Regions from separate parts of the Lysinibacillus sp. FSL K6-0232 genome, predicted to be linked through region 2. Evidence: riboswitches for the same ligand, from Rfam matches in the RefSeq annotation. Region 2 holds a riboswitch; each other region holds the start of a gene.

Region 1 (11,345 bases), 1.8 Mb from region 2:
CCTTACAAATCCATATGTTCAGCAAACAACAAACGTTTAAAATTCCACTTATTATTGATATCCAAATCCAACTTTTACTCCATGTGAATAATATATTCACATGGAGCTTTTTTATATGAAAAAGGCTTGTGTCAAACAAAGTTGACGCAAGCTCCCTTTCATTATTGATAAATCTGACTGCCCGCTTTTTGAAACTCTTCTGCCTTTTCCTTCATACCTTGATGGATAGCCTCCGTTGCCGTTAGCTCCTTTTCTTTCGCATAGTTACGAATATCCTGTGAAATTCGCATACTACAGAATTTAGGTCCACACATCGAGCAAAAGTGTGCCGTCTTTGCTCCCTCTGCTGGCAAGGTTTCATCATGATATTCTACTGCACGCTCAGGGTCTAATGATAAATTGAATTGATCTCGCCAGCGGAATTCAAAGCGTGCTTTTGATAGCGCATCATCTCGTTGTTGTGCACCTGGGTGTCCTTTTGCTAAATCTGCCGCATGTGCAGCGATTTTATAAGTAATAACCCCTACTCGAACATCCTCACGATTCGGTAAGCCAAGATGTTCCTTCGGCGTCACATAGCAGAGCATCGCTGTGCCAAACCAACCGATCATTGCTGCGCCAATAGCCGATGTAATATGATCATAACCAGGAGCAATATCTGTTGTTAGTGGCCCTAATGTATAGAAGGGGGCTTCCTTACAAACCGCTAATTGCTTATCCATATTTTCTTTAATCAGATGCATCGGTACATGACCTGGCCCCTCTACCATCACCTGAACATCATGCTGCCAAGCAATTTGCGTTAATTCCCCTAATGTTTCAAGCTCTGCAAATTGTGCCTCATCGTTGGCATCAGCTATGGAGCCTGGGCGTAAACCATCCCCTAATGAAAAAGCAACATCATAGGCTTTCATAATTTCACAGATTTCCTCAAAATGTGTGTAAAGGAAATTTTCCTGATGATGATATAAACACCATTGCGCCATAATCGAACCACCGCGTGACACAATGCCTGTTACACGACTTGCTGTAAGTGGTACGTAGCGCAATAGCACGCCTGCATGGATCGTGAAGTAATCAACACCCTGTTCAGCTTGTTCAATAAGCGTATCACGATAAACTTCCCATGTTAAATCCTCTGCCACACCGTTTACTTTTTCCAACGCCTGATAAATTGGTACTGTGCCAACTGGTACAGCAGCATTTCGAATAATCCATTCTCGTGTTGTGTGAATATGCTTACCAGTCGATAGGTCCATAATTGTATCAGCACCCCAGCGTGTTGCCCATGTCATTTTTTCAACCTCTTCTGCAATTGAGGATGATACAGCAGAATTGCCAATGTTTGCATTAACCTTTACATGAAAATTGCGCCCAATAATCATTGGCTCAGCCTCAGGATGATTAATATTAGAAGGCATAATAGCTCGTCCTGCTGCAATCTCTGAACGAATAAATTCTGGGTCCATATTTTCACGTATCGCCACAAACTCCATTTCAGGTGTAATGATTCCTTGTCGTGCATAGTGAAGCTGTGTAACATTTCCCCCCCTTTTTGCACGTAAAGGCTTTCTTGTCAATTTAGGGAAGACGTTTTCTTGCATGCGTGGATCGTCTGCATGGCGAAAACCATTATCCTCTGGTTTAATCGTACGTCCCTCATATTCCTCAACATCCTCACGCCCTTGTATCCATGTACGTCGTAAAGCTGGCAACCCTTTTGTAATATCTACCTGATAATTTGGGTCTGTATAGGGCCCACTCGTATCATATACTCGCACTGGCGCATTCTCCTCATCCCCAAAGCTACCAGTTGTCGGACTTAATGCAATTTCACGCATAGGCACTAAAATATCTGGACGTGACCCCTCTACATATACCTTCTTGCTTCCTTCAAAGCTTGACATAATCATCATGTTCTTTTCACTAATTTCTGACATAAGCTAATTCTCTCCCTTATATATATTGTGATACAAGGACCGAATCTAGCTCACCCCAACAAAATAAATAAAAGCCGAATCCAAAATAATCATTTGGATCCGGCTGTCAATGTAAAGGTCTATTGATTGCATATAATACTATGATGCAATAGCTTCTTAACTTTCCCACGCTGGTATGAGCCAGATCAGGTCCAAAGGGTCAAGAAACCTCTAAGCGTTTCCCTCTCAGCCTGACTCATCAGACTCCCCTAGTTAATACTATTTAGTTTGATGCTAGTGTAGCAGATATTGCTTAGAGATGGAAGCTTATTTTTTCTTTTAGCTATGCAAACAATATTTCTGCCAGATAAATAACAACTGTTACCGTTATACAGCTAACAATCGTTGAAAATAATACGGTTTGTGCAGCGGTTTCTGATTCCACATCATATTCTAATGCTAAACTAGAGCTGTTACGGGATGTTGGAAAAGCACTAGCAATTAGTAAAGATTGTGCAACAACTCCGTCCAAGCCCAATAGAAAAATAACTGTTAATGCTATAGCTGGCCCAATAATTAAGCGTGTAAAGCAACTAATAAAAACCGTTTTATTAAACATTGATTTCATTTCAAGCTGTGATAGCTGTGCGCCTAAAGTAATTAACGCCACCGCAATAAAGCCATCCGCTACATGGTCTATAGGAATTCTAATAAACTGTGGAATACCAATATTCCAATAATTCATTGCGACACCAATAATAAGTGCGTGAATAATCGGCATTTTAAAAAAGTCTTTAATAATTGTAAGACCTGATTTAGTGGAGGAAATTAAATTATATAACCCGTATGTATAAGTTGTCATATTTTGAAAAATAACAAGAATCACCTGAATCGCTACACCAATTGGCTGTGTTGCAAAAATCATCTGGGCAACAGGAATACCATAATTACCAGAGTTAATGAGTACAACACTATTTTTAAAAACAGCTGTTTCTGTTTTGGCTAAGCCTAATCCCTTTGCTAAAAAGTGACTAAGCAGCATTTGACTACCTATAAAGAGTACAATAAATAGGGCAACCTCTCCAAGCACAGATAGCTCTACACTTGTTTCATATAAATTAATAAAAACAGCTGCAGGCATAAAGCAATATGTAATAAGTTGTGATAATGCTTTTAAATTAAAGCGAAATTTCTTTTGTAGTATAGCACCTACTACAAGTAGCACTAAAATAGGTGCAACAATTTGGAAAAAAATCATACCAAGATAAGTCATATAAACGCTCCCTCCCCCTTTGTCTGGCTATCCGTCATTTTCAATCCTCTATCTGCCATTTTCAGCAACCTATCCGCCTCTTTCCATATTCTATCCGTCAGCTCCCCTTTTACAGCAAGGCTAAAAAGACTGCCTTTGATTAGGCAGCCCCTTCCCTTATGCAAGCTTAAATCGATTCACGACTTCTTGCAACTCCTTAGAAATATGATTCATATTGTCAATAGACTCTGCTACCTTTTGTAGCTCTGCTTGTTGATCCATTGCAGAAGCACTTACTTGTTCAGCAGAGGCAGCAGTTTCCTCCGAAATAGCTGAAATGCTTTGGATTGCCATAATTGCCTGGTTTTTATGTTCCAGCATATGTGCAAGCTTATTCATTAGTTCATTGATGGAAGTAGCGATGGATTGTGATAGCTCGCTATTATCTTTAAAGGCTAGCTGTGTGCTTTGTACGGATTCGTTTTGGGCTTGCATTAAATCTGCATTCGAAGCAATTACAGCAACAGCCTGATGGGAATTATTCAGTATACTTTCTACAGTGTCCTTAATAATTTCTGTTTCACTTTTCGATTGCTCAGCTAGTTTTTTTACTTCATCTGCTACAACTGCAAATCCTTTGCCATATTCACCTGCACGTGCAGCCTCAATGCTTGCATTTAAAGCTAATAGATTTGTTTGCTCTGTAATGCTTTGGATAGAGGCAATAATTTGATTAATATTATTAATACTGGACCCTAAAGACTCAATTTGCTGTTGAACCCGCCCATTCATCTCATTTGTTGCTATATTACGTTCACGCAAGCTTGTAACCTCTTGCATGCCCTTTTCTGTTGTTGCATTTGTTCGATGTGCTAGCTCCTCCATTTCATTGGAAAGCATCGTAAGAGCATCAATTTGCTCGGCTAAATCCATCATTCGATAATTCGTTTCTTCTGTATCCTCGGATTGCTTAGACGCTCCCTGCGCAATTTCATTGATAGCTACTGAAACCTCTTGACTCGAAGCAACAACTTCATTAAAAGCCTCAAAAACTTGGTTGGAGGATTGACTCAATAATGTCGTAGAATTTAATACTGTTTGCATCGCATGGGTATTTTTATCAAGCATATTATTATAAGCAGATGCTACCATGCCAATTTCATCGGCCTTAATATATTTCTCATCTACTTTTTGCGTCAAATCTCCCTCTGCCGCTCGTTCAATCGATGCACGTAAAAATTTTAATGGCTTTAACTGTCGATAAATAAAGAGCACACTTGCAACAGCCATAAGCGTAACCATAATAATGGATGCTATCACTGCAAACATTGATACATAATGATACGTTTCTAAAATTTTTGATTCGGGCAGCACAATTTGAACAGTCCATGTTTCATCGATGTCCTCTAAAATCATTGGTGCAAACACATTAAATGCATTTTCCTTTAACTGCTCAGAATCCAAGTATAGCGTTGTGATTTCGCCATTTTCCATTGTTTCGCTAATACTTGCCCAAGCAGCATCCTCCTGCATATTATGCCCACCTAGCTCTTCACCAAAGCTATTGGCTGTCAGCACACCTTGATTTGTAATAATAGCAGCATAGCCACCCTCTGGTGCAATGGATTCTGTTAACCCATTTAAGAAGTCAATGGACATATCAGCTGTCAATACGCCAAAAAACGTCCCTGAAGCATTGACTAATGGCACTGAAATAGTTGTCATTAATACAGTTTGTCCGTTTACATTATAGTTATAGGGCTCCGTTAAAACCGCTCGCTTCTCCTCTTTTGGAATCCAATACCAATCGGCAACACTTTTATCATCAGCTCCTTCAATTAAAGCAGCCGTAATATCACTATTATTTTTACTTAAATAAGGGCTGAAACGCTGTTTTGAATCTACTAATGTAGCGGCTTCAGACGGCTCAAACGTAATAGAACCCTGCTCAAAAATAGCACCTACACCTACTAAATCATCGTTATTAGTTAAATTACCTTCCATTATATCTAGAATAGCTTTTGCAGATAACGCACCATTTTTTCCCATACTTTCGACCATGCGTTTTGTTGTTAGCAATGTCGTATTCACTTTTTTAAAACGCTCGCTCATAATAGCTACTGAAGATTCAGCCGTTTCCAACGCTCCATGCTCTGAATCTTTCATACTTTGATTTTTTATCATAGCTCCAGTTATAACGGTATAGGTTATAAATAGCACTAGAAATAGTCCTATTATAAGAGAGGATAATTTTAAAGCAATACCTCTAGATTTTTTCATCTCTAGCACCTCACTTTTACATTAATAATAAAGGATACCTATCTATATCACAATAAATTATTTATTGAATATAGTAAAAAATTACTGATATTATTGTAAAGATTTATCCGATAAATAGAGGGACTTATGGCTTACTTTAAGGTAATAAATGTGACAGATAGTATCGCAAAAGATGCTTCAGCCACAAAAAAATGCCGAAGCACTGATTTAACAGCGCTTTGGCATTTTCCTAACTAAAGGCATCTATACGTGATAGATTATTAATTTGCTTCCAGCTTTGATACCAGCTTTCAATTTCCTCATTTGGCTCTACCGCCAAATGCTCTTGAAGCATTCTCTTTAATAGTAAATATTGCTCCTCTACAGCAGCTACATTATCCAGTAATTCGTATAGCTTCATTAAAGTAAGATACGTTTCCTCTTCATCTGGACAGAGTGCTTTCACTTTTTCCTGCACTTTCACAGCAGCAATATAATTTTCATTTTTAATATAAAATTCAGTTAATTGGGAAGTATGATGTAGCAGCAGTCGTCTTAGACGCTCCCTTTCACTCTCAGCCCATAGATAATCACAATCTCCTAAATAATCACCCGTATACATTTGGAAAACTTGCTCGTGTTCCTCTACTGTTGTTCGCTGTAAAGGAGGCAATGCTTTTAGACGAAGTAGCCATTGTTCAACATCAATCACCGTATTTTCAACTAGTAATCTATAACCAGAATGTAGCAAAGGACTTGAAATTTGTATACCACCTAGCCCATAGTTTTTTAATGTTTTACGTATTGTATAAATCGCTGTATAGAGCTGTTTCGATGCTTTATCGATATCATATTCTGGCCAAAATAGCTCTAAAATAGTATCACGATAAATCACCTCATCACGATGATTAAGCATATAAGAAAATAATTCCTTCGCCTTGGATGTTCGCCATTTCATAAGCTGTGTCTGACCGTCTGGTGACACAACATAAAGTCCTCCAAAAAGCTTAAGCATTGTATGCTTTGTGATAGTCTTGTCGCTTTTACTTGTAACTTTATCAAGTCGTTCCAACGTTTTTTCTAAACGTGAATTTTGTATAGGCTTTAATAAATAATCAATCGCATGCAAATTAAATGCATCAATCGCATACTGATCAAACCCAGTAGTAAAAACAATTTCCACATGGGGTAATAATTCTTGAATTTTTTCGCCTAATGCTAAACCGTCCATACCAGGCATTACTATATCCAAAAATACAACATTCGGTTGTAGCGTTTCAATATCATTCAATACCTTCAGAGAATCAGTATACTCGCCAACGATCTCAATTCCAGGAACATTACTTTTCTCAAGTAAGGCTCTTAATCTCGCTAATGGCAAATGTTCATCATCTACTAGCACGATTCTCATACGTATCCCCCCTTTAGCCTTATTCCTTATATTATTATCGTTTACTTTTTAGAAAACTTGATAGAGAAGCTACTACTTTAGAAGGTGAACTAGCGTTATCCGTCGAAAATATTGCTATGATGAAAAACAAAAAACTAAAAATATTAATAATTTCTGGATTATTTTTTTGCTTCCTTACCACGCTTCGATTTACTTGGATGGATTTCACCAATATTTCAGAAGGAGTCGATGCTCAACAAGGGGTGGTCGATTTAACAGGCATAGATACCAGCCATAATTTTAAAGTTAGGTTACAAAAAGAGTGGGAGCTCTATCCCAACACCCTGCTTTTTTCAGAAAGCACCAAACCTTTAGGGCAACAAAAAGTTTATACAAATCAGCCTGAAGCTTGGGATGCATATTTTCAGCATAACGATGAAGTTCGTTATGGCTCTTATCGTTTAAAAATTTTAAAGGAACATGCTTCTCCTCAGATGTATGGTATCACAGTACCTGAAGGCTTAGCTCCTTATGAACTTTATGTAAATGGTCAATTAATTGGAGGACTTGGAAGCCTGACCCTAGATAATAGGTCCACCTCTCCCATAGGTAGACCTATTACGCATTATTTTACGCTAAATACAAATGAAAGCGAAATCATTATTCAGGGTGTTCAAGTAAATCATTATGTACAAGGTGGTTTTAGCCGTGAAATAATTTTTGGTGACTTGCACTCAATGAAACAGGCTGCCTACTTTTCTATCACAACTCAATTGGCTGTTTGCTTAATTTTCGCCTTTTATTTACTCTTTACAATTTTAATATGGGCTATAGGTATTCGAGATAAATCACTTCTTTACTTTGCAATGATTCTTATTTCTACATGTGTTACAGTACTCGTTTCCAGCAATAAAGTTTTATATAACTATATACCGATTAATTGGATTTGGGCAAATAGGCTGTTTTATTTTTCATACATCAACAATATGTTGTTCTTTGTACTATTTCTACGTGAATTGATGAAGAAATATGCTAAGCCCAAAATATTGACAATTGTCCCATTGATCTGTGCTGCCTATCTATTATTTATTTTAACAGCGCCCATTGAAATTATTCTTAAAACAAAAATTATATTTATCATACTTTTTATTATCTCCCCTATTATTATAACTATTTTCATGTTGAATATAGCTATTAAAGGGCAAAAAGGTGTAATCTTTTTATTATTAACTGGAACAGCTGTAGCAACAAATTCATTATTTTTCTCTTTAAAACAAAATAAAATATTACCTTATAGTCATTATCCCTTTGATTTGCTAATCGGCATTACTGCTTTATCAGCATTTTGGTTTACACGTTATTTCCAAACAACCATCCAAACGGAAGAGCTTTCTGTAAAATTACAAAAAGAAATTCATACAAAGGATGATTTTTTAGCAAATACCTCTCATGAACTACGCAACCCACTGCATGGCATGATGAGTATTGCTCAAACACTGTTAGCCAAGCAAAATCAATCCTCCGCTCAGCAAGACCAAGAGGATTTACGCCTACTCGTAAGAATTGGTAACCATATGACCTCTATGCTGGATGATTTATTAGATTTAGTGAAATTAAAAGAAAAAACACTACGATTACAGCCTAAGCCATTAAATACGTATACAATCGCCAGTGGTGTCTGCAATATGTTTCGTTTTATGCTAAAGGGCAAGCCTATTGAGCTTATTGTGCGTATACCAAAAGATTCTCCCCTTGTCTTAGCAGATGAAACACGAATTATTCAAATTTTTTCTAACCTAATTCATAACGCGATTAAATTTACTGAACAGGGCTCCATTAGTATTGAGGCTGAAGTAAAAGGTAAGAAATTGTATATATCAGTAATAGATACTGGAGCTGGCATTGACGAAGATATGCAAAAAAGAATTTATGAGCCTTATGAGCAGGCTGATTCCACAATGGCAGCTATTAGTGGTGGGCTTGGACTAGGCTTAAGTATTTGTCAGGAGCTTATATCCTTACATGGCGGTACAATGTCAGTGCAGTCTACTATTGGCAAAGGGTCAACTTTTACTTTTTCATTACCAATTGCTAAAACGCACAACATAACAGGTGACACATCTAATACAATGCAGGATACAGCATTATTCAAGTATGCTCCATTAGTAGATGATTTCTCGGTGGAACCCGGCATTGCAGCTTCTACTGATGATAAAAATTCATTAGTAACAAGCCGTTCACGAGTTCTTATCGTTGATGATGATGCTGTCAATCTGCAAATACTTGTAAATGCATTTTCGACAGAGCCGTTTGAAATCGAAACAGCGTTAAGTGGAGCTGAGGCACTTGAAAAACTTCAAGAAAATAGTTTTGACTTAGTCATTTCGGATATTATGATGCCGCATATGTCTGGCTATGAGCTGGCTGAGCATATTCGTGGAAAATTCTCTATTGCAGAGCTACCAATACTATTCTTAACAGCTCGACAGCAAAGCGAGGATATCCGAACTGCCTTCTCAAGTGGAGCAAATGACTATGTTAAGAAGCCAATGGAATATATGGAGTTAAAATCACGCGTGCAGGCACTTATTCAAATGAAACAGTCTAGCGAGGAACGGCTTCGTATTGAGGCTGCGTGGCTTCAAGCACAAATACAGCCTCATTTTTTCTTCAATACTCTAAACTCTATTATTTCGTTACATGGTATAGATGATGAAAAAATGGAGGAATTATTGCTTGCCTTTAGTGATTATTTACAAATGAGCTTCGATTTTAAAAATGCTGATTTAATCGTGCCAATTGACTATGAATTAAAGCTTGTTCGTGCCTATCTTGCTATCGAGCAAATTCGCTTTGTTGATAAAATACAAGTAATATGGGATATTCCTCAGCATATCAAGTTATTTGTTCCTCCTCTAACTATACAAACGCTTGTTGAAAATGCTATCCAACACGGTATTTTACAACAGCGAGAAGGCGGCACTATCACGATTTCTATTAAAGAGGGGGAGAAGTATTTTACAATAGCTATATCGGATAATGGCGTTGGCTTTGAGCATAACGGCTCTAAAAAGAAATCAAGTGTTGGTCTTGTCAATACGGAGCAGCGTCTAAAGCAGTTATTTGGGGTCACACTAACAATAAATAGTGTGATTGGTCAAGGCACAATAATTTCCTTTTCCATTCCTAAAAATTAATAGAAAATAAAGTCAAAAAAGACCAAGCTTACAATAAAGAAGCCTGGTCTTTTTTGGTTTGTTTAAGGTTTAAGACATTGACAAGATTACATAGAATAGCTTATCACAGCGTTCTAAACAAATTCTAAACAATACACTATTCAGCAATGACATTTGTTATTTTTGAAAGCTGGGCAGCCTTTATTTTTTTCTCAGCTATCTTCGCTTCAGCCTTACTTTGAAACGCCTCTGTTTTCAACCTCCACTTACCGCTAATCTGCTCAATATATACACCCCAGCCAAAGCGATATGTCAATACATCATGTGCATTTTCAGCAGCCTGTCGCGTTTCATATGTACCTGTTACAACATAATATGGCTTTATATCTTCTAATACTTTTCTTTTTCGCACAGTTCCTACCGGTGCATTTTTGACCCATGAAATAAATTGCAACCAATTAACTTGCCCTTCTCGCATTTTTCTGGGACAATTTTTTCCGTTAAAGTAATGATGCTGAACTACATTCTCAATCGGAATATTTTCTTCCTTCATAATTCTAGCAACAACCTCAGCTGTATTATGAAGAGCTTGCAAATAGTTGCCATCCGAATTTACGCATATTGTAATTTGAATGCCTTGTAAATTTCCTTTAGCCGATCCTGCCCCTCCACAGGCATGGTCAAATTCGAATGACTGAACAGCCTCTTTATCGTCCACCGTTAAATGCCAACTAGCCTCTCGATTGATACCATTAAACTGTAAGCGAGCATAGGCGTCTGCATCGGCTCCTAATTTTTCATTATCTGTTTCATGAATAATAATATATTTCTTTGTATTTTGTTTACCATAAGTTACTTTAGCTGCCTGTGCTTCGGGAACTAAATATTGACGCCATACCACCATTGTATCCCATCCCCTCAAATCATCGTTGACATTTTTGCATTAAAAACATCCGCAATTCTTTACTATTTCTTAAGAAAAATACGTTACTTCTAGCTTACGTCAAAGGGCTAAACAAGTTCTGAACAAGCCTAATACAACAGAAAAATGACTAGGCATTGGAATACCTAGTCATTCTTGATACTTGTACGCTGTGTTTCTCACAATAATCATGTTTATACACTAACATACATAACCTCACCAACTTCTAAACAATTAATAACAAAACAGGCGAAGGGCTGCTCCTTGCCTGTTTTGTTTCTTACTTATTATGCTAGCTGCTCGTTACCATCCTCAGCGATATAATAAGAATGTGTAGTGGCTGCCTCTTCAATTTCTTTAAATGCCCAGTGCTAGAAGAGCAACCTCTACAAAATATCTACATTGATTATTGCTCAAAAATGTTCAT
Region 2 (11,345 bases):
ACAGCGCGATCTTTCACATTTTTCGTGTTGGTAGCAATGCCTGCTGCAAAGCCGTCCAAAAGAATGACAGTTTCACCATTGAAAATCGCTCGATACAATGTTGTAAAATGCTCGATATTTGCAATATCACCAACTGTTAAATAGGCATTCCCAATGTATTGCTGAATTGTGGCTATATCAATCTGCTGTTCTTCTTCGATATGGGCTGTTAATTTATCAATAGTATCATCTGCAATCATCATTTTATCAGCTAAGCCATCAATCGAAATAACAGCAAGGGTGTAGTGATCTACGCTATCAATGATTATTTCACGTATCATAAGGTCATTACTATGACCGAGTGCATGCTTAATTGTTTGCAGATTTTTAGATAGTGATGTATATAATGGGGAGGTATCGGTATTGTGAGAGATCGTCATGCGTGTTCCTCCTCAACTAGGACAGTCATTATTTATAGAATAGACAATTTTAGCGGGAGATAAACGATAGTAGACATTAAAAAAAGCAATATATCTTAGCGATATACTGCTTATGTACGATAGTCGTATTGTAATTCATCGTTACTTGTATCAACATCTACATATAAACTATGCTCGTTAAAGAACCATAAATCTTTTTCTTCGATGTAATAGGTTACATCATCAACCACGGTTTGCACACCAATGGCAATCGGTTCTTCACGTGTCATCCCAAGTGAAAAGCCTTCATGAAATGGGCTAGAGCCACCATAGCGAGCATAAAAGCGAATCGTATCGCCAGGCTCCACTTCCATCTCCTGTTTAAACCATTGTAATGCCTGATCTGTTAATGCAATGTTCATACGTATATGCTCCTCTCTTTTCCTAAAGCCATTTGACCTTTGGCTCCGTGCCATTTTTAATACGGGCAATATTAGCACGGTGACGGTAAATAATAAAGGTAAATAAAAAGGCTACTAGGATACCTAATGCATAATCGCCTGTAACAAAATAATAAACGATTGCATAAATAAGTGCTACTAATGCGGCTATCATAGATGTTAAGCTAACGATTTTTGTGATTTTTAATGTCACAATAAATGTAATAAAGAGCAGAACGAAGAGCGGCCATGAGTAACCAAGCAATACCCCTGCTGATGTTGCCACTGCTTTGCCGCCACGGAAATTGGCAAAGATAGGGAACATATGACCAATTACCGCAACCAAGCCAAGCATTAATGGATGGATGGAGCTATCTGCAAAAAAAGGCAATGCCACTAATAAAACAGCAGCTGTCCCCTTTAAAACATCCATGATTGTTACAACAATGCCTGCCTTTTTCCCTAAGATGCGAAAGGTATTGGTTGCACCTAGGTTCCCACTGCCATGCTCACGAATATCTGTATGATAAAAAAGTTTGCCTATCCATAATCCAGAAGGTATAGAGCCGATTAGATAAGCGCATAAAATAATAAGTCCATTGATCATAAGGTGGATTCCTTTCCTTCACTTGATAACGAATAGTTTGTCACAAGTATTTTACACTTTTTCTTGCGAATCTACAATGTTCGGAAGGAGAATTCGTAGCAAGCCTTGAATTCAATAGATAATCCAACTACTAGAGAGTAATTGGGTAAATATAGGGATAATGGTCATTTTGTCAATCGATCATTCCTTTGATAGAATAGAAGTCTGACGCTAGTTTGTCCGTTCAAATGTTTGCAACTAAATATGAAAGGGTTCGTCAAATGATACGGACGATAAGTAGCTAGCTGTGTTGTTGAAATCCCAATTTTAAGCAAGTGTTGCAGATGTTTACTATATACAAAGTAAAATAACAACGACTTGTCGCTAGTGCTTGACAGGAAATGCTATGATTGATTAGGATGAGAATAGTAATAGAACATGCGTTTGTTTTTTGGAGGGGAATTTTTTGACGAATAAACAGTCACCGAGCGTCTATAATGATGACGCCATACAAGTATTAGAAGGATTAGAAGCGGTACGCAAACGACCTGGCATGTATATCGGTTCAACGGATGGCCGTGGACTTCACCACCTTGTGTATGAAATTGTAGATAATGCGGTGGATGAAGCGCTGGCTGGCTTTGGGGCTCATATTATTGTCACGATTCACAATGATCAAAGTGTAAGTGTGCGTGACTTTGGGCGTGGGATGCCGACAGGGATGCATAAAATGGGAAAGCCAACGCCTGAAATTATTTTTACTGTGTTACATGCTGGCGGAAAATTTGGGCAAGGCGGCTATAAAACAAGCGGCGGCTTGCATGGTGTAGGCTCTTCTGTTGTGAATGCGCTATCAACGTTTTTAGAGGTAACGATTCATCGTGACGGGAAAATCTATCGTCAGCGTTTTGAAAATGGTGGACATCCTGTGACAACGCTTGAAGACATCGGACAAACAAAGCAAACAGGAACACTTGTTCGTTTTTTGCCAGATGAAACAATTTTCTCTGTGACGAAATTTAACTATGATACATTAGCAGAGCGTTTACGCGAGTCAGCCTTTTTATTAAAGGGCTTAAAAATTGAATTAATTGATGAGCGCGAGGAAGGCAAAAAGGATGTGTTCTTTTATGAGAACGGCATTGAAGCTTTCGTTGCGTATTTGAATGAAGAAAAGGATGTGCTACATCCTGTAAAATATGTAGAAGGTATCCAAGATGATATTGAAGTAGAATTTGCCTTTCAATATAACGATGGCTACTCGGAAACAATTTTATCCTTTGTCAATAATGTGCGTACGCGTGATGGTGGCACACATGAAACAGGTGCAAAAGCGGCACTCACACGTGTATTTAATGAGTATGCAAGAAAAATTGGCTTGCTGAAGGAAAAGGATAAAAACCTAGAAGGAACGGATATTCGGGAAGGTCTAGCAGCCATTGTATCTGTGCGAATTCCAGAGCATTTACTGCAATTTGAAGGACAAACAAAGGGTAAACTTGGTACAAGTGAAGCTCGTTCTGCCGTAGATAGTGTTGTATCTGAGCAAATTTTATATGTGCTGGAGGAAAATGCAGAATTATCGGCATCTCTTGTGCGAAAGGCGATTCGTGCCCAGCAAGTGCGTGAGGCGGCTCGAAAAGCGCGTGAGGATGCACGAAATGGCAAGAAAAATAAAAAGGGTAGCACGATTTTATCAGGAAAATTAACGCCTGCACAATCACGCAACGCTGCTAGAAACGAGCTGTATTTGGTCGAGGGCGATTCTGCGGGCGGCTCCGCGAAGCAAGGTCGTGATCGCACATTCCAAGCGATTTTACCATTGCGCGGGAAGGTCATTAATACCGAAAAGGCAAAGCTGCAAGATATTATGAAAAACGAGGAAATTTCAACGATTATTCATGCGATTGGCGCAGGTGTTGGGTCAGATTTCTCCGTTGAAGATTCAGCGTACAATAAAGTTGTGATTATGACCGATGCTGATACGGATGGGGCTCATATTCAAGTGCTGCTATTAACGTTTTTCTATCGTTATATGCGCCCACTTATTGAGGCAGGCAAGGTCTTTATTGCACTACCACCATTGTATAAAGTGTCCAAAGGAACAGGGAAAAAAGAAGTGGTTGAATATGCTTGGACAGAAAGCGATTTACAAAAGGCCATTAAAAAAGTGGGTAAGGGTTACATACTACAGCGCTACAAAGGGCTTGGTGAGATGAACGCAGACCAGCTATGGGATACAACCATGAACCCTGAAACACGTACATTAATTCGTGTCACAATCGAGGATGGTGCACGAGCAGAAAGACGTGTCACAACATTAATGGGCGATAAAGTAGAGCCACGTCGTAAATGGATTGAAGCCAATGTCGATTTCGGCATGGAGGATGATGTCAATATTTTAGACAATGAATTCATCCAGCAGGAGGAGGGCCAAGCATGAATAGTACGGAAAAGTTTCAAGATTTACCTTTAGAAGAAGTAATGGGTGACCGTTTTGGTCGCTATAGTAAATATATTATTCAAGACCGCGCGTTGCCTGATGCACGTGACGGTCTTAAACCTGTACAGCGCCGTATTTTATATGCAATGTATACAGAGGGCAATACACATGATAAGCCATTCCGTAAATCGGCTAAAACCGTCGGGAATGTGATTGGGAATTACCATCCACACGGCGATAGCTCTGTCTATGAAGCGATGGTACGTATGAGTCAGGATTGGAAAGCGCGTCATATGCTGATTGAAATGCATGGAAATAATGGCTCAGTGGATGGGGACCCGCCTGCTGCGATGCGTTATACAGAGGCACGACTTTCTACGATTGCGGCGGAAATGCTGCGAGATATCGGTAAGAAAACGGTAGAGTTTGTGCCGAACTTTGATGATCAGGATATGGAGCCAACGGTGCTACCTGCACGCTTCCCAAATTTATTGGTCAATGGCTCAACAGGGATTTCTGCTGGCTATGCCACAGATATTCCACCACATGCACTAGATGAGGTGTTAGATGCTGTTTTAATGCGCTTAGACAAGCCAACTGCTACAGTGGATGAATTAATGACGGTTATTCAGGGACCTGATTTCCCAACTGGTGGCATTATTCAAGGTGTTGAAGGCATTAAAAAGGCTTATGAAACAGGTCGTGGCAAAATTATTGTACGCGCACAGGCTGTTGTGGAGCCGATTAAGGGTGGCAAGGAGCAAATTGTTATTACGGAATTGCCATACGATGTCAATAAAGCAAATCTTGTGAAAAAAATTGATGAGCAACGCGTCGATAAGCGCCTAGAAGGAATTGCCGAAATTCGCGATGAATCCGACCGTACAGGCTTACGTATCGTCATCGAGCTGAAAAAAGATGTGCCAGGGCAAGGCATTTTACAGTATTTATTTAAAACAACCGATTTACAAATTGCTTACAATTTTAATATGATTGCCATTCATAATCGTCGTCCAACGATGATGACCCTACCATTGTTATTGGATGCTTATATCGCCCATCAAAAGGAAGTTGTCACAAATCGTTCTATTTACGATTTACAAAAAGCAAAGGATCGTTCACATATTGTTGATGGGCTAATTAAAGCACTATCTATTTTAGATGAAGTCATTGCAACGATTCGTTCTTCTAATGATAAAAAGGATGCCAAGCAGAATTTACAAGCGAAGTTCGATTTTACTGAGGTGCAGGCAGAGGCAATTGTTAGCTTGCAATTATACCGTTTAACAAATACGGATATTACAGAGCTGCGTAAAGAGCAGGAAGAGCTGAATAAATTAATTGCGAAGCTAGAGGGGATTCTGCAAAGTGAGGCTAAGCTTGTGCGCGTTATTAAACAAGAGTTGCTAGATATTAAGAAACGCTTTACAGAACCTCGCCGCTCGAAGATTGAGCAGGAAATTGAAGAAATTAAAATTACGTTAGATGTGCTTGTGCCAAGTGAGGAAGTGGTGGTCACTGTAACAAAGGATGGCTATATTAAACGTACATCCACACGCTCACATGCCGCTTCCAATGGGCAAGATTGTGCCATGAAGGATTCGGATTATTTATTGTATGAGGCAACGTTAAATACACAGCACCATCTATTACTCTTTACAAATCGAGGCAATTATATTTATCAGCCTGTTCATGAGCTGCCTGATATTCGCTGGAAGGAACTCGGTCAGCATATATCTAGCATTGTGCCAACAGGTGAGGATGAATCTATTATTGCTGCGTATGGCTTTGCCACTTTTGAGCAGCCAAACACATATATTCTTACAGCAACAAAGGATGGTCAAATTAAGCGATCACCATTAGCCGATTATGCTGTAACTCGTTATTCAAAGCCCATTAAAACAATGAATGTGAAGGCTGGCGATATAATGATTTATGCCGCACCTGTCACAGATGAGGTAGAGCTGATGCTCACAACGGATACTGCCTATGCTATTCGTTTCCCAATGGAAGAATTACCTGTAACAGGTGTTAAAACAGGTGGCGTAAAAGGGATCACATTAAAGGAGGGAGAATCCTTAGTGGGTGTCACTGTGTTACAGCCTGATGTAACACAGTATGTTGTTATTGTGACACAGCGCGGAGCTGTTAAGAAAATGAATGTGACGGAAGTTGAGATGGCAAGCCGAGCAAAACGCGGGCTTAAGGTCTTGACCGAGTTAAAAGCAAATCCACACCGTATTGTTGCCGTTGTGCAGGCTACCGATCAGGAGCGGGTGGTTATTGAAACGGAAAAAGGTGTACAGGAGGTCTTGGATGTACGGGCTTTAACACGTGCAGACCGTCATTCCAACGGCTCCTTTAAGGTTGATATTGCAACAGATGGCGCCATTTCGCATGTCGTGATTGACAAAAAAGAAGACGTAGAAGAAAGCTAGTTACAGGTTCACCGCCTAGTATCACGATACAGGGCGGTGTTTTTTCTATCTTGAAAATTATCTATTCCTCGCTTTACTCACCGAATAGCCTATAATATGATAGAAACATAGGGAGATATAAAATAGTGTCGGATTATGGCAATACATCGAAAATATAGGAAATTTTAAAATAACTAAGAAAGGAGCTTATGGATGACAGATCGCCAATTACTTGAATTAATGCTGCAAAAAGTAACAGGTATGGAAACGAATATCGGGGATATGAAAGTGGATATCCAAAATATGAAGGTAGATATTCAGGAAACAAAAACAGATATTTTGAATATTAAAGTAGATATGCAAGACATGAAGTCGGATATTCAGGAAACAAAAACAGATATTTTGAATATTAAAGCAGATATGCAAGGCATGAAAGCCGATATTCAAGATACAAAAACAGATATTTTGAATATTAAAGCAGATATGCAAGGCATGAAAGCTGATATTCAGGAAACAAAAACAGATATTCTAAATATCAAAGTAGATATGCAAGGCATGAAAGCCGATATTCAGGAAACAAAGACGGATATTTTAAATATCAAAGCCGATATGCAAGACATGAAGTCGGATATTCAGGAAACAAAAACAGATATTCTAAATATCAAAGCCGATATGCAAGACATGAAGTTGGATATTCAGGATACAAAAACAGATATCCTAAATATTAAAACAGATATGCAGGATATGAAGATAGATATTCAAGGTCTACAAGCGGAGCAGAAGAAAACAAATGAGCGCTTAGATGGCATAGAGGCAAAACAGCATCTTGTCTATGAGCAAACGGGGAAATTATCTGAATATCATTCGGAAATGATGACAAAGTTAGCAACATTAGCAACAAAGGAAGATTTAGACTACTTCGATATTAAAATTTCGCAGCATGACCGTGATATTTTTCAATTAAAAAGAAAAGCTTAAGCCTTTCATAGCAGAACGAATAAAAATATGCTTGTTATCTTGTTGTATCTATGGGTATAATAATCAACGAAAAGTTCATAGTGAAAGAATGTAGGGGGGCTAGTAGTTGCTAGCTGAGATTGTGTCCGATAGGCACTGACCCTTTGAACCTGATTTGGCTCGTACCAGCGTAGGGAACATCTATTCAAAAAAGAAAATTTTTGGAAGCTGATTGTGATACGTCTGGGAGAAATCCTAGACGTTTTTTATTTTGGTGCAGCGTGTGGTTATAGATGGTGTTATAAATAGGCTTCACGTGCATTTTGCCAATGTTCTTCTGGTACTAACATTCATTGTATGAACGCTTTTATATTTTAAACTAGGAGGATTTCGCATGAAGAAATGGTCATTTATTGTATTGACAGTTGCTGCACTGCTTGCACTCGTAGGCTGTGGTGAGAAGAAGGAGGATAAGCAAGCAAAGGATGCACCGAAAAAGGTTTCTGTTGTGCTTGATTGGACACCAAACACGAACCATACAGGGCTTTATGTAGCCGAAAAGCTTGGTTATTTTGAGGAACAGGGCTTAGATGTCGAGATTATAATGCCTGGTGAGGCAGGAGCTGATCAGCTTGTGGCATCTGGGAAGGCGGAATTTGGTGTAAGCTATCAGGAAGGGATTACACAGGCACGTATACAGGATGTGCCACTTGTTTCCATCGCTGCGATTATTCAGCATAATACATCTGGTTTTGCTTCTCTTGCCTCTAAGGGGATTACGTCGCCAAAGGATTTTGAAGGGAAAACATATGGTGGCTGGGGTGCGCCACTTGAGCAAGCGGTATTGCAATCCTTAATGCAAACGGAAGATGCAGATATCAATAAGCTTGATATTGTGAATGCAGGCGATTTAGATTTCTTCACCATGATGCAAAAGGATATTGATTTTGCATGGATTTATTATGCATGGACAGGCATTGAGGCAGAGCTTCGTGGAGAAAAGATTAATATGTTGTATTTAACGGATTATAGTGAGCAGCTTGATTATTATACACCTGTCTTGGCAACAAATGAAAAGATGATTGAAAACAATCCTGATACGGTGAAGGCTTTTGTCGCTGCGGCAGCAAAAGGCTATGAATATGCGATCGAGCATCCTAGCGAGGCGGCTGATATTTTACTAGAAGCGGCTCCTGACTTAGATAAAGAGCTGGTACATAAAAGTCAAGAATGGTTAGCAGATAAGTATCAGGATGATGCTGTACAATGGGGTGAGCAAAAATTAGCTGTTTGGGAAAACTATGCAAAGTGGATGGCAAGCAATCAGGTGTTAGAGGGCGATTTTAACGCTGAGCAAGCCTTTACAAATGATTTCTTACCGAAAAAGGAGAAAAACTAATATGGCAAATTCATTAATTAGTGTACAAATTATTCCGAAAACAGAAAAATATGAGGATATTATTCCTTATGTTGATGCGGCTATTGCTGTTATTGATGCATCAGGTGTGAAGTATGAGGTACACCCGCTTGAAACAACAATGGAGGGGGAGCTATCAACATTGCTGCAAATTATTGAGAAAATGAATGATAAAATGATTGAACTTGGTGCTATTAATGTAATTACACAGGTGAAAATTTTATATCAGCCATCTGGTATTACGATGCATACATTAACGGAGAAATATCAGTAATGAAACAAGCGTTACACAAGGGAAGGACGATATTTTTTATCGCCTTCCTCTTATTCATATGGGAACTAATCGTGTATGTGGCTGAAGTTCCTCAATGGCTACTGCCTGCACCAAGTGTCATTGTGCGAGAAGGCTTCCAGTCCTATCAAACCTTTATACCACATGCTTTAGCAACGGTGCAATTAGCGTTATTAGGGCTTGTTATTGGGATTGGCTGCGGTCTTATCGTTGCTATTATTCTGCATCGTTTTACATTTATTCGGGAATTGTTTTATCCAATTCTTATTATGTCGCAAAATATTCCGATTCTTGTCTTAGCACCACTGCTTATTATTTGGTTTGGCTTTGGCTTATTACCAAAGTTAATTATTATTTGTCTGGTTTGCTTTTTCCCTATTGTGATTGCAACGATGGATGGCTTTCGTCAAACTGACGCTGCACTAAAGCATTATTTTCAAATGATTGGTGCATCCAAGGCACAAACCTTTTGGAAGCTCGAATGGCCCTATGCCTATCCAGCTATTTTTTCAGGGGTTAAAATTGCGGCTACCTACAGTGTGATGGGCGCTGTGATTGCTGAGTGGCTTGGTGCTAAAAAGGGAATTGGTGTATATATGACCTTAGCACAGTCCTCCTTCCGCACAGATCGGGTATTTGTGGCGATTTTTGCGATTGTTTTGCTAAGCTTATTGTTATTTAGTAGCATTCGTTTACTTGAAAAATTTATGGTGAAGGGGAGAGGCTATAATGCTGAGCATTCAAAACATCGCTAAGTCCTTTGATACCCTTCAAGTTCTTAAGGATATATCCTTTGAGGTGAGGGATGGCGAGTTTGTGGCGATTATTGGGCCTTCAGGCAGTGGCAAAAGCACACTTTTTCAATTAATTGGTGGTGTATCGTCCATTGATCAAGGGGCAATTTTATTAAATGGTGAGGCTATTCAGCACAAGCGGGGAACGATTGGCTATATGCCGCAGCAGCCTTCTTTGTTGCCATGGCGGACGATTATAGAGAATGTCACGATTGTGGAGGAGCTTACAGGTAAGCCCGATAGAGAGCGTGCCAAGGCATGGTTAGAAAAGGTTGGACTTGCTTCCTTTATCCATGCATATCCCCATGAACTATCAGGGGGGATGCAGCAGCGTGTATCCTTTATCCGTGCCATTGTGAGTGATAAGCCTATTTTATGCTTAGATGAGCCATTTTCAGCGTTGGATGAATTTACACGACTTGAAATGCAGGCATGGCTTTTATCTATTTGGGAGCAATATCGTAAGTCGATTTTATTTGTCACCCATAGTATTGAGGAAGCGCTTTTTTTAGCGGATCGTATTCTTATATTAACGAAACGCCCTGCCTCCATCAAAAAAGAAATTATTGTGCCATTTGCTAGACCACGGCAAGGAGAGATTCGCCATTCTGCTGCATTTACAGCATTGAAGCAGCAGCTATTTACATACTTACAGGAAGAAAAGGAGGATATCTATGCTGATTGATGCGCATATTCATTTAGAGCAATATAAGGATGAAGAAATTCCTTCCTTGCTGGATGAGGTAGACGCTGTGATTGCTGTGAGTATGGAGCTATCCTCCTGCCAAAGAACACACCAATTAGCCAAAATGTATAGCAAGGTAAAGGCAGCATTTGGCTTTCATCCCGAGCAGCCTGTACTTAGTCAGATGGATGAGGATGCATTGTTTAAGTGGATTCGTCGTTATCAGGATCATATGGTCGCAGTAGGTGAGGTAGGCTTACCGTACTATTTAAGGCAGGAACAGGCGATTGACAATGCTCCCTATATCGCTTTGCTAGAGCGTTTTATTGTCTTGGCAAAGGAGCTTCGTAAACCAATTATTTTACATGCAGTGTATGAGGATGCGATGATTGCCTGTGATTTACTTGAAAAGCATCAGGTTCAGCGAGCGCATTTTCATTGGTTTAAAGGGGATCAGGCAGTGGTGCAACGGCTGATTCAGCATGGCTACGCTATTTCCATCACGCCTGATTGCTTATATGAGGAAGAGATTCAGCAATTAATTCAAGCTTATCCGATTGAATTGATGATGGTGGAAACAGATGGTCCATGGCCGTTTGAGGGGCCTTTTGCAGGTAAGCGTACAGCGCCATGGATGATGCATTCAACCATTCGGATGATTGCGGCGATCAAGGGGATAACTGCACAGGAAGCGGCATATATACTGATGCAAAATACAAAAAATTTCTATCAACTTTAACGCTGAAAAGCAGTATCGGTAACGATTTAATCGTGCTGATACTGCTTTTTATATTTAGTGTGCCCCTGTTCCAATTGCTCACGCTTTGTTTTGGTGATTCGTTCATGTGTGCTAAATGAGGTAGATTGACGATGCTTTTCAACATCCTTGCCGCTTGTGCGCTTTATATGCTTGCGC
Region 3 (11,345 bases), 1.2 Mb from region 2:
TAGAGAAAAAAGCGCAAACAAAAGAAGTAAAAGAGCAATTACAAGAACTGCAAAATACGTTAAAAGAGTCAGAAACAGCAGAAGAGGCATTGCGAGAGCTGGTGAAAAAGCAAAAGGAGCTAGCTTTAAAGGAACAACAGTTAAAGGATAAGCAAACAGCAAATCACGAGGGTGCCAGTGAAGAGCAAGGCTTATCAAAGGAAGAGATTGAACAGCTAAAGGAACTTGCACAAATGCAACAGGAGTTAACTGACAATGCAAGTACTACACAAACAGCTATGAGCAAGCTTGGTAAGCCAGCAAGCAGCTCCTTACAAAATGCAATTGCCAGCGCTAATAATGCAGCAGGTAGTAATCAACAAAATAACGCACAAAACAATCAGCAAGCAGCTCAGCAGTCTTCTAGCCAGTCACAGTCAGGCAATCAAGCAGGGCAAGCCAATCAAAATAATGGGCAAAATGGTTCACAGCAACAAAGTGGTCAAGGGCAGGGCTCAAGCCAAAGTCAACAGCAAGGACAGAGCAATGCACAAGGACAAGGTAATGGACAAAGTCAAGGGCAAGGTAACGGCTCAGGTTCAGGCAATGGAGCTGGTTCAGGGCAGGGCAGTGGTCAAGGACAGGGCCAAGGAGCTGGTAGGGGGCAAGGCGGTCGCGATTTATTAACAACGCCTGATCGTCTTGGTGGATCAAGTGAAACATCTGTGGATGGTGGGGCATTAGGGGATGGTACTCATGTTTCTGAACAACAAGGAAATGGTCCAATAACAAAGGGCTCCATCCGACCCTATGAAGAAGTAATTGGCTCCTATAGAGATAGTTATTTAGAAAGCTCAGAGCGTTTACAGCTACCGAAGGATTTACAAAATGTTGTGCAATCGTATTTCACGTCAATTGAGTCGCAGTAGGAGGAAAAAAGATGGCATTTACAGAGCAGCAGTATATAGATATGAGTGTGAAATTACAACAAGTAAAAGAAGAAATCCATCGCTTTATTGTTGGGCAGGAGGAGGCGATTGATTATACATTGTATGCCGTGCTAGCAGATGGTCATGCATTGCTAGAGGGGCTACCTGGCTTAGGGAAAACAATGCTGATCCGTACAATTTCTGAAGTGCTTGATTTATCGTTTTCACGTATTCAATTTACCCCTGACTTAATGCCTGCGGATATTACAGGAACAAGTATGATTGAGCGAACACCAGATGGTAAGCAGCAATTTACATTTCAGCCTGGCCCTATTTTTAGTCAGATGGTGTTAGCGGATGAAATTAACCGAGCAACACCCAAAACACAAAGTGCATTACTAGAAGCAATGGGTGAAAAAACGGTGACGATTTTAGGCGATACGAAAAAGATGGCAAGACCATTTTTTGTATTAGCAACGCAAAATCCAATTGAAATGGAGGGAACATATCCATTACCTGAAGCGCAAATGGACCGTTTCCTCTGTAAAATTCTTGTTCCATATCCTGAAAAGCATGAGTTAATGGAAATTATGAGGCGTACAACAGGTGCTCAGGACATTGGTTTACAGAAGCTAATGAATACAGAGGGACTTCTTGAGGCACAGCAAATGGTGAAAGAGGTGCTTGTTGCAGATGAAATGCTGGAATTTGCAACGGATTTAGTGGTAGCCACACATCCTGAAAGACCTGATGCCCTTGAGATAGTGAAGCAATATGCCATGTATGGCAGTGGTCCACGAGGCTTGCAAAGCTTAGTTAAATTAGCAAAAGCACGAGCATTAATGAATGGACGCTTCCATGTTTCGGTTGCTGATATTAAATCTGTTGCTAAGCCAGTATTACGTCATCGGATGCTGTTGAATTATGAAGGGGAGGCTTCAGGAAAAACAGCAGATGATGTGATTGACGTTATTTTAGAAAAGGTACAGCAAGGTGTAAGCAAGTGACAGTCAATTATTTATTGCCTGAAGACTGGCTAGCAAAAATTAGCCGCTTTCAAGTAGCAACGGCCTCCAAATTACGTGGGCAGCATAAAGGCTCACACCGTTCGCAACGCTTTGGGGCATCCCTTGATTTCTCGGATTTTCGAGAATACCATTTAGGTGATGATGTACGTCAAATTGATTGGAACGTCTTTGCAAGAACGGATAAATATTTTATTAAACGCTTTTTAGATGAGCAGGAGATGCGCGTACATATTTTACTCGATGCGACAAAATCAATGGCGGAGGATGCCAAGTGGTTATTTGCTCGTCAAATAGTCGCCTCGCTTGGGTTAATGGTACTTGGTCGAGATGATCGCTTGTCTTTTTCATTTGTTCAGGATGAAATAACACCACCATTTCGCCGCAAAGGCTCCATGTATCGACGTGCTTTCTTACAAATCGTAACAGATATTGAGAAAGCAAATTATGCGGGGGGCTTTGCGCAAGGGGCATTAAAGGTATTACCTAAAGATAGTACAGTGCTATTTATTGTTACAGATGGCTTGGAACCAATTGAGGAATGGGAGCAGCTACTAAAACGATTACCGCGCTATGCTGGCGATGTGCGTATCGTACAAATTATGACACAGGAAGAGCTTGCCCCGCATTATGCAGGCGATGTTCGCCTTATTGATCGTGAAACAGGTAATGATGTAAATGTTACAATGTCCTCCAAAGTAATAGATACTTATCATGCACGACGCTTGTTACATGAGGAGGAGCTGGATGCCATATGTCATCGTTTTGGCGTTCGAAAATTACAATTAAAGGTGGAGGATGGCTTGCAGCACGCAATCTTCCAGCAATTCGTAAAAGCACATTGGGTTAGGTGAGGTGAGCCGTATTGAGCTTTAGTCAAATAATATTTAGCTGGACGGCCATCATCCCGGTCATTGTCCTACTCTATTATTTCTTTCGTAAAAAATATACAGATCAGACAGTGTCATCGACATTATTTTGGTCTGAAATTATGCAGGAAACGCGTGTATCTCCTTATTTAAAGCATTTACAAAAAAATGCCTTACTTTATCTACAACTACTCGCATTGTTGTTGCTTGTCTTAGCGCTGATGAATCCCTATATCAAAAAATCAACCATTGTTGGGGCACAAACAATATTTATTGTTGATACTTCAGCAACAATGCTAGCAGGTAAAGGCACATCAACTTTTGACACGCATAAAGCAGAAATGCTGACGCTAATGGATGAGCTCAATGGAAGACCGGTTACATTAATTACAACTGGTGCAACGCCAAAAGCAATTTTACAGCAGGAAACAAATAGCAAGGATATTAAAAAAGCAATTGAAGATTTACAAGTCACCTATGAAACTGCTGAAATCAATAAGGCACTTGATGTAGCGCAAGCATTTGTGGGCGATACACCAACCTCTATTTATGTGTTTACTGATACACTTGATAAAAAGCAATTACCGATGGAAAAAGATTCGGTAAAATGGCTAGTAAGAGGTGCAGCAAAGGATTTAACGAATATTGCTATTACACGCTTTGCAGCAACAACAGATGGACAGACTGCAATGGCACTTGTACAGCTTCATAATGATACAAAAAAGGAGCAAAAAGTGACGCTTACCCTGCACGATGCAACGAATCATGAGCTTGTAGCAGATAGTGTTATTGTGCCACCACAGGAAACAATGACAAAAACCTATAAGGATCTACCATTTGACAAAACAATAACAGCTCATATTGATGCTAAAGATGATTATGCGATGGATAATAAGCAAACAGTTTTACTACAAACAACGACTGCAAAGCTAGTAATAGACCAAAGCTTGCATCAATTGATACAAAAGGGATTTCAAGCAATTAATAGCAATTTGAAAATAGTGCCATCCTTACAAATAGCGGATAACAAGGATGCGACCATTATTACTCAGCAAGCAGCATTACTAGAAAAAATGGAAAAGCCGCTTGTATTATTTGGTCGTGATGATACTGAAAAAGTGACAGCAAGCGGTACAGTGACTATAACAAATGATGCTTTATTTGCTTTTAGTGACCTAAAGGATATTTATGTGAGCGCTATTTATCCGGGCTTTACTGATTATGAAACGATTGCTTCTATTGGGGAGCAGCCATTTATCCAGCGCTCTCCTAAAGGTGATATTGTTGTATTGGCTGATATTGCTGATACAGATTGGCCCTTGCATCCATCATTTCCACTATTTTTATGGAGTGTGGAGCAGCAGCTATCTGAGTCAACAGCATCACTTGGCATTTTTTCGCCGAACGAACAACGTGTAGTAGCATTAACGCAAGAAGACTGGAGTGTTTATTCACAACAGGATGAATTTCTATCCTCTGTGGCAAATGGTGTACTAACAGCACCGCAGCAACCAGGTGTTTATACAGTACGCTCAGCTAATGAAGAAAAACAATTAATTGTGCAATTACAAGCTCAGGAACGTATGATTGCACAGGGAACAAGCTATACACTTGGTAATATTTCTGATAATGGCAAGGAAGAAGTATCAAAGGCTTCCTTTGTGCCTTGGCTTATTATTATCATAGTCGTATTACTTGTTTTAGAGTGGGAGGTGCAACGACGTCGTGGATTTACGAATTGATATGCCATTAGCATTGTTGCTGTTACTTCCATTATTTCTGTATTTTGGCTGGACTTACTTTCGTGAACGTCAGCGGCTGAAAAAAAGCCATCTCGTTGTGCTTATAATGCGTATGGTGGCAGTAGGCTGTTTAGTGTTTGCACTAGCAGGTCCCTATCTATTATTACCAATTAAAGAAGAGCAAATTGTTTATTTAGTGGACCGTTCAGCCTCTATGAATGGTACAGAGGATGAGATGGTTCAGTTTATTCAGGAAAGCTTACAGTCGAAAAAGGAGCAACAGCTTGCAGGGATATACTCCTTTTCTTCCACACTACAAACAGAGGCTATTTTGTCGAATACATTAAAGGACGTACCAAAGCTCACAACGATAACGGCAACCGATCAAACGAATATTGAACAAACGCTACAGCTTGCCTCTGGAATTATTGATCCGAAAAAGGCAACACGTTTTGTTTTGCTAACGGATGGTAATGAAACAAAGGGGGATGCTTTAGCATTTGCTACAAAGTTTAAAGGAGCCAATATTAGTGTAGATATTGTTCCTTTTAGTCAGCCAGTTACTAATGATGTATCACTGAAAAGCTTTGTTTCCCCACAAGTGGCATATGTAGGGGAGCAGCAGCAATTAGTAACAGAGGTTTATGCAATGGCAGCAGGACAGGGTGAGCTATTATTATACGAAAATGATGAGCTTATTCATCGTGAGGCGGTCGAGCTTGTAGAGGGCTCCAATGTATTTACCTATAAACATGCGGCAACTGGTGAAGGGCTTGTGAAATATGAAGCAGTTGTGCAAGTCGGACAGGATGCTATTTTTGAAAATAATAAATTAACAAGCGTTACAATGGTACAAAGTGAACCACATTTATTGATTGTCAATGGCTATGATACAGCCTCACCAATTGCAGCGGCACTTGGCAGTCAAGGTATATCCCATCATGTTGTAGCAGCAAGCAGCTTACCAAATGAACTCTCTAGCTATTTGCAATACAATGCGATTATTTTTGATAATGTACCCGGCCATTTAGTGGGCGAGGCAAAAATGAACGTTATTGAACAGGCTGTGAAAAACTTTGGTGTCGGCTTTACAATGGTTGGTGGCGAAAATAGTTTTGGCTTAGGTGGTTATTTTAAAACACCGATTGAAGCACTATTGCCTGTAGAAATGGAGATTAAAGGTAAGGAGCAGTTGCCATCCTTAGGGCTAGTAATTGTGCTTGACCGCTCTGGTAGTATGAGTGGCTCTAAATTAGAGCTTGCTAAGGAAGCAGCAGCACGTTCGGTTGAAATGCTGCGCGATGAGGATACATTAGGATTTATTGCCTTTGATGATCGCCCGTGGGAAATTATTGAAACAAAGCCTCTTAGCAGTAAAGAGGAAGCGGTGGATACAATTTTATCCGTTACACCGGGTGGTGGAACTGAAATTTATGCTTCGTTGGCACAAGCCTATGAGAATTTAGCAGATTTAGAGCTGCAACGTAAGCATATTATTTTATTAACAGATGGACAATCACAGCCTGGTAATTATGAAGATTTAATTGCGGAAGGCAAGGATAGTGGAATTACATTATCAACAGTAGCGATTGGGCAAGATGCGGATGCAAATTTACTGGAGTTATTGAGTGAGATGGGCAGTGGACGCTTCTATGATGTTGTAGATGAACAAACAATTCCTTCTATTTTATCTCGTGAAACGGCTATGATTTCTCGTACATATATCGAGGATAATCCATTTTATCCGACGATTTATAATGCGACGGGATGGCATACACTATTTGCTAATGGCGTTCCTCAAATGAATGCATATATTGGAACAACAGCGAAACAGGGAGCTACGGTGATTGCGGAAAGCGAGAAAGAAGACCCCGTATTAGCGCAATGGCAATATGGGCTTGGTAAAACATTTGCCTTTACATCTGATTCAACAGGTAAATGGACGGGTGATTGGGCTAGATGGCAGGAGTGGGGAACATTTTGGCAAACGCTTATTTCACAAATGCTACCAAGCTATAATGATGTTGCCTATGATGTCAGAGTGGAGTCAGATGGTTCGTTTATGATTACAGATCCTACAAATGAAGCGGCATTTTTAGATATTGTAGCCGTTAATGAAGCAGGGGAGGAACTAGCAACACAGCTAGAAACGATCTCAACTTCTCAAGTTCGTGCAACAGTACAGACAGAGCCTGGACTGATTTTCTTCCGCATTGCTGATGAGGAGCAGGCCATTTATCAGGCAGGCTTAAGTGTTCCTTATAGTGCTGAATATGAGCTGCGTCCAGTGAATGAGTCGTTAGTCGAGGAATTAACAAAGCAAACAGGCGGTGCTACGATAAAAGAGCCACAAGAGGTTTTTCGTGACTTTACACAAAAGGGAGCGGATCGTCAAAACATTGCAACATGGCTTATGCTAGCAGCGATGCTGTTATTCTTTATGGATATTACCATTAGACGCTTTGGCTGGAATTTCCTTACTAAGCCGAAGCACAAAGCGTCTATTCCTGAACAACAACCCATACAGGCTGAGGATACAAATGTTGCACAGTTGTTAAAGGGCATGAAAAAACGATCATAATGATGAAAAAGAGCAGTGCAAAGAACTAGGATTTTGCACTGCTTTTTGTTGTTTGGGTGGGTGAGTGATCAAAAAAAGCGTAGCACCGCTCAAAAGGACAATTATTCATAAAGCGAGAATTTTCCATACCTTACGAGCGCCGTTTTTTGTAAGCTGCTTGCAATGATAACACCTAAAATAGCCCCAATGGTACTGGATGTTAAAAAGGCTGGCATAAAAAATAATGCAGCTACAGATGTTCCCATTAATAATTGGGCATAAGGTACTGCGATAAGTGAAGCAAGAATACCTGTTCCAATTATTTCGCCAACGCTAGCTAGCCACATTTTATGGCTATATTTATAGGCGAGCGCAGCACATACTGCACCAATAACACTCCCAGGAATAGCTAATAAAGAGCCTGTACCTGTAAAAATACGAATAATCGCTGTCACAAAGGCAATGATAACAGTTGGTACAGGTCCAAGCATAATGGCTCCAATAACATTGACTGCGTGCTGAACAGGATAGGCACGTGCAATCCCTGTAGGAATGGATACAAAGGTGGAGCCCGCAACAGCAATTGCTACCAATAAAGCCATAATCGTTAGTTTTCGAATGGGCATATCATTCACTCCTTTTGCGAATAGCCACTAGCAAAATAAAAAAGCCGCCTCCTTTAAACAATAGGAAGCGACCTTGCATATATATTGATAATAAGCAAGCAGCGCCACTTCCCTCCGCTAGTGTGAACTAGATCAGGTTCAAAGGGTCTGTATATCAACATATACATCTCAGCCTTGTAAAGACTCCCCTAGTGGTAATAGAATAATAATTTTAGTAGAACACCAATAATGTACCATATTCCAAAAAATAGTCAATAATTTTTCAGCATTAATGTGTATCGGGCTGCATAAGGTGTGGTGCTCTTTTTATTGTCCAAATTAGCGCAATAAAGAAGCAGGCTAATAAAATAATTGCACCAAAAATATAAGGGCTGTTCATATTCCAATCAAAGAGAATACCTGCTAATGCTGGGCCAATCATATTACCAAGGCTCATATAGGCATTGTTTAAGCCAGCGGCAAATCCTTGCTCATTGTCAGCAAGCTTAGAAATCAATGTATTGACAGCAGGTCGAATTAATGTAGTTGCTGTTGAGAAAATCGTTGCTACCACTAAAATAAGCGCAAATCCTGACACAAATAATATTAAGTAAATAGAAATGGATGCGACAAATAAGTTGATTAAGACAACCTTCATCTCTCCTAAGCGCTTAAAGAGTGGCGTAATCACAAACATTTGAACAACTACGCCAAATGCACCACCAACCACTAAAATAATGGCAATATCACCAGGTGTATAATTGAATTTTTCTGTAACAAATAACGATAGCGTTGTTTGGAAATTAGCGATACCAAATGAGAATACCATCATAATAATGAGCATTACGAAATAAGGCATATGTACAGAACGAGCCATTTGCTTTGCAAGATTGTCTTGCTTTTGTTTATTTTGTACAATGCTTGGCTTTGTTGATGGCAGTAAGAAAAATGATAGCAGTGCTGCTAAAATAGCCGCAGTACCAGCTGTATAGAATGGAAAATGCAAGCTTACTTCTGATAAAAAGCCACCGATGCCAGGCCCAATCATAAAGCCAAGTGACATAGCAGCACCAAGCATCCCCATTCCTTTTCCTCGTTCTTCATATGTTGTAACATCCGCAACAAAAGCCATAATAGGAGGGGCTACAAATGCAGAGCCAAGACCGCCTAAAAAACGGGCAACAAAGAGCATCCATACGTCTGTAGAAAGTCCAAAACCAATTTGTGCAAGACCTGATAGGATAAGACCAAAAATAATTAAATTTTTGCGACCATACTGATCTGAAAGATTCCCAGCAATCGGAGAAAATACAAATTGTGCTAAGGCGAATGTTGCAATTAACATACCAAGAACTTGTCCTGCTGCACCAAATATTCTTAAATACTCTGGCATAACAGGGATAATAATACCAATACTCCCCATTGTGATAAACATATTAAACATTAAAAGATATAAAGCCGCCTTATTGGACTTTTGCTGGGTCATCAAATAACTCTCCTTTTTATCACCAAATATACTACAGTCTATCATAAGCGAACCTGTCATTGTATCGGTTGAAAGTCTGAAATGATAGTTTCTATCAAGCAAAAGGTCTGTCGTGAGCATAAAGCTACTTCGACAGACCTTTTACAATTGTTAACGAATACTCATTTTAAATTCTAAAAACAATTCATTATATTTCCCTAAATAATCAGGTCCTAAGTTTTTATAGACCTCTAATGTATCACGTTGCTCCTCAGAAGGGTAGTAGCGTTCATCTGTGACAACCTCTTCATCCATTAAGTCCATAGCAGCAATATTTGGTGTAGAGTAGCCTACATAATCAGCGTTTCGAGCACCAGCATCAGCACTTAACATAAAATTAATAAAAGCATGTGCCCCATCGATGTTTTTCGATGTTTTTGGAATAACCATATTATCAAACCATAAATTTGAGCCTTCCTCAGGTACTGCAAAGTCTAGCTCCTCATTTTCAAACATCATATCAGCAGCTTGCCCAGACCAAGTAAGGGCTACGGTTGCTTCATTATTAATCATCAGTGGTGTGATTTCATCACCGATAATTGCCTTCACATTTGGAGCAAGTGTAATTAGCTTATCAGTAGCCTGACGCAGCTCATGGTCATCTAATGAATTTAATGAGTAGCCAAGACTATTTAAGCCCATCCCAATGACTTCACGAGCACCATCCACTAAAAAGACTTTACGCTTTAAGGAAGGGTCCCATAAATCTTCCCAAGAGGTAAAATCTAAATCACTCACAAGGCTTGGATTGTAAACAATGCCTACCGTTCCCCAGAAATAAGGGATTGAATATTGATTGTTATCGTCAAATGGCAAATCTAAAAAATAAGGGTCAATATTTTTTAAATTAGGGAGCTTTGTTTTATCTAAAGGAATCAATAAATTTTCTTCCTTCATTTTTTCAATCATATACTCAGAAGGGACGGCAATATCATAAGCTGTGCCACCTTGCTGAATTTTCGTCATCATTGCTTCATTGGAATCGAAGGTTTCGTAGACGACATGAATGCCTGTTTCTTCTTCAAATTCTTTCAATAAATCAGGGTCAATATATTCGCCCCAGTTAAAGATGGTTAATGTGTTTTTGCCACCTTTACCGCCACCTGCGCTTAAAGCATCAGCAGCATAAAATAACAGAGCTGAAACAACAAGGATGGCAATGGTTGCTTGAATTAATGACTTCATTGTTGTCCCTCCGTTCTTTTAGTTGCGCGGCTTGTGACAAAATAATAGCCAATTACGACTAGCACTGTAACAAAGAATACTAAACCTGAAATAGCGTTAACGGTTAGTGAAATACCTGCACGTGCCATCGAATAGATTTCTACTGATAATGTACTAAAGCCATTGCCTGTTACAAAAAATGTGACAGCAAAATCATCTAAAGAATATGTTAGTGCAAGGAAAAAGCCTGCAAAAATACCTGGCTGAATATACGGTAAAATAACACGCATCATAATATCTTTTTTTGTAGCCCCTAAGTCAAGCGCTGCATCAATTAATGATGTATTCATTTCAAGTAATTTTGGTAAAACCATTAAGACAACAATCGGTACACTAAATGCAACGTGCGCTAATAAAACAGAGGTAAAGCCTAATTTAATGCCAGCGATTGTAAATAAAATTAAAAAGCTCGCACCAATAATAACATCAGGGCTGACGATTAAGACATTGTTTAAAGACAGTAATGTATTGCGCATTTTTGAGTCTTTCACTGTGACAATGCCAATTGCGCCAAGTGTTCCTATAATAGTAGAAATCAAAGCAGAAAGTAATGCCACGATGACTGTATTAATTAAAATCACCAGTAGACGAGAATCCTCAAAAACAGCCTGATAATGCTCAAGTGTAAAGGATTCGAAGTGATTCATAGAGCCACCACTATTGAACGAATAAAAAATTAAATAGAAGATAGGCGCATACAGAACAATAAAAACAATTATTAAATAGACTTTGGCTGATGCAGATAGTTTGTTCATCGTACGCGACCTCCTTTATTTTTTTGCCCCGTAATTAGCATAATCACGACCATAAATAAAATTAAAAAGACAGCAATTGTAGAACCCATCCCCCAATTTTGTGTCACAAGGAATTGCTGCTCAATCGCTGTT

The links. A riboswitch is a leader RNA that binds a small molecule or an ion and turns the genes downstream of it on or off. The one in region 2 is predicted to bind thiamine pyrophosphate.
Region 1: linked by a shared signal. The riboswitch ahead of thiC (phosphomethylpyrimidine synthase ThiC) and the one ahead of MHB42_RS10235 (ABC transporter substrate-binding protein) in region 2 are both predicted to bind thiamine pyrophosphate.
Region 3: linked by a shared signal. The riboswitch ahead of thiW (energy coupling factor transporter S component ThiW) and the one ahead of MHB42_RS10235 (ABC transporter substrate-binding protein) in region 2 are both predicted to bind thiamine pyrophosphate.

The regions. Positions count from the first base shown of each region.
Region 1 is NZ_JBBOYW010000001.1:266,916-278,260, reverse strand. Features, by position in the region: gene MHB42_RS01310 (catalase) at 1-40, shown strand, start outside; gene thiC (phosphomethylpyrimidine synthase ThiC) at 162-1,940, opposite strand; TPP riboswitch at 2,086-2,200, opposite strand; gene MHB42_RS01300 (AEC family transporter) at 2,263-3,192, opposite strand; gene MHB42_RS01295 (methyl-accepting chemotaxis protein) at 3,349-5,355, opposite strand; gene MHB42_RS01290 (response regulator) at 5,681-6,841, opposite strand; gene MHB42_RS01285 (ATP-binding protein) at 6,958-10,017, shown strand; gene MHB42_RS01280 (peptidoglycan recognition protein family protein) at 10,154-10,900, opposite strand.
Region 2 is NZ_JBBOYW010000001.1:2,090,806-2,102,150, reverse strand. Features, by position in the region: gene MHB42_RS10265 (spore germination protein) at 1-419, opposite strand, end outside; gene MHB42_RS10260 (HesB/YadR/YfhF family protein) at 530-820, opposite strand; gene plsY (glycerol-3-phosphate 1-O-acyltransferase PlsY) at 843-1,445, opposite strand; gene parE (DNA topoisomerase IV subunit B) at 1,891-3,867, shown strand; gene parC (DNA topoisomerase IV subunit A) at 3,864-6,305, shown strand; gene MHB42_RS10240 (coiled-coil domain-containing protein) at 6,498-7,262, shown strand; TPP riboswitch at 7,345-7,455, shown strand; gene MHB42_RS10235 (ABC transporter substrate-binding protein) at 7,636-8,640, shown strand; gene MHB42_RS10230 (thiamine-binding protein) at 8,642-8,932, shown strand; gene MHB42_RS10225 (ABC transporter permease) at 8,932-9,705, shown strand; gene MHB42_RS10220 (ABC transporter ATP-binding protein) at 9,680-10,429, shown strand; gene MHB42_RS10215 (TatD family hydrolase) at 10,419-11,168, shown strand; gene MHB42_RS10210 (hypothetical protein) at 11,195-11,345, opposite strand, start outside.
Region 3 is NZ_JBBOYW010000001.1:878,685-890,029, forward strand. Features, by position in the region: gene MHB42_RS04045 (hypothetical protein) at 1-908, shown strand, start outside; gene MHB42_RS04050 (AAA family ATPase) at 920-1,915, shown strand; gene MHB42_RS04055 (DUF58 domain-containing protein) at 1,912-2,787, shown strand; gene MHB42_RS04060 (vWA domain-containing protein) at 2,799-4,544, shown strand; gene MHB42_RS04065 (VWA domain-containing protein) at 4,528-7,125, shown strand; gene thiW (energy coupling factor transporter S component ThiW) at 7,227-7,730, opposite strand; TPP riboswitch at 7,823-7,930, opposite strand; gene MHB42_RS04075 (MFS transporter) at 7,999-9,195, opposite strand; gene MHB42_RS04080 (ABC transporter substrate-binding protein) at 9,346-10,419, opposite strand; gene MHB42_RS04085 (ABC transporter permease) at 10,416-11,213, opposite strand; gene MHB42_RS04090 (ABC transporter permease) at 11,210-11,345, opposite strand, start outside.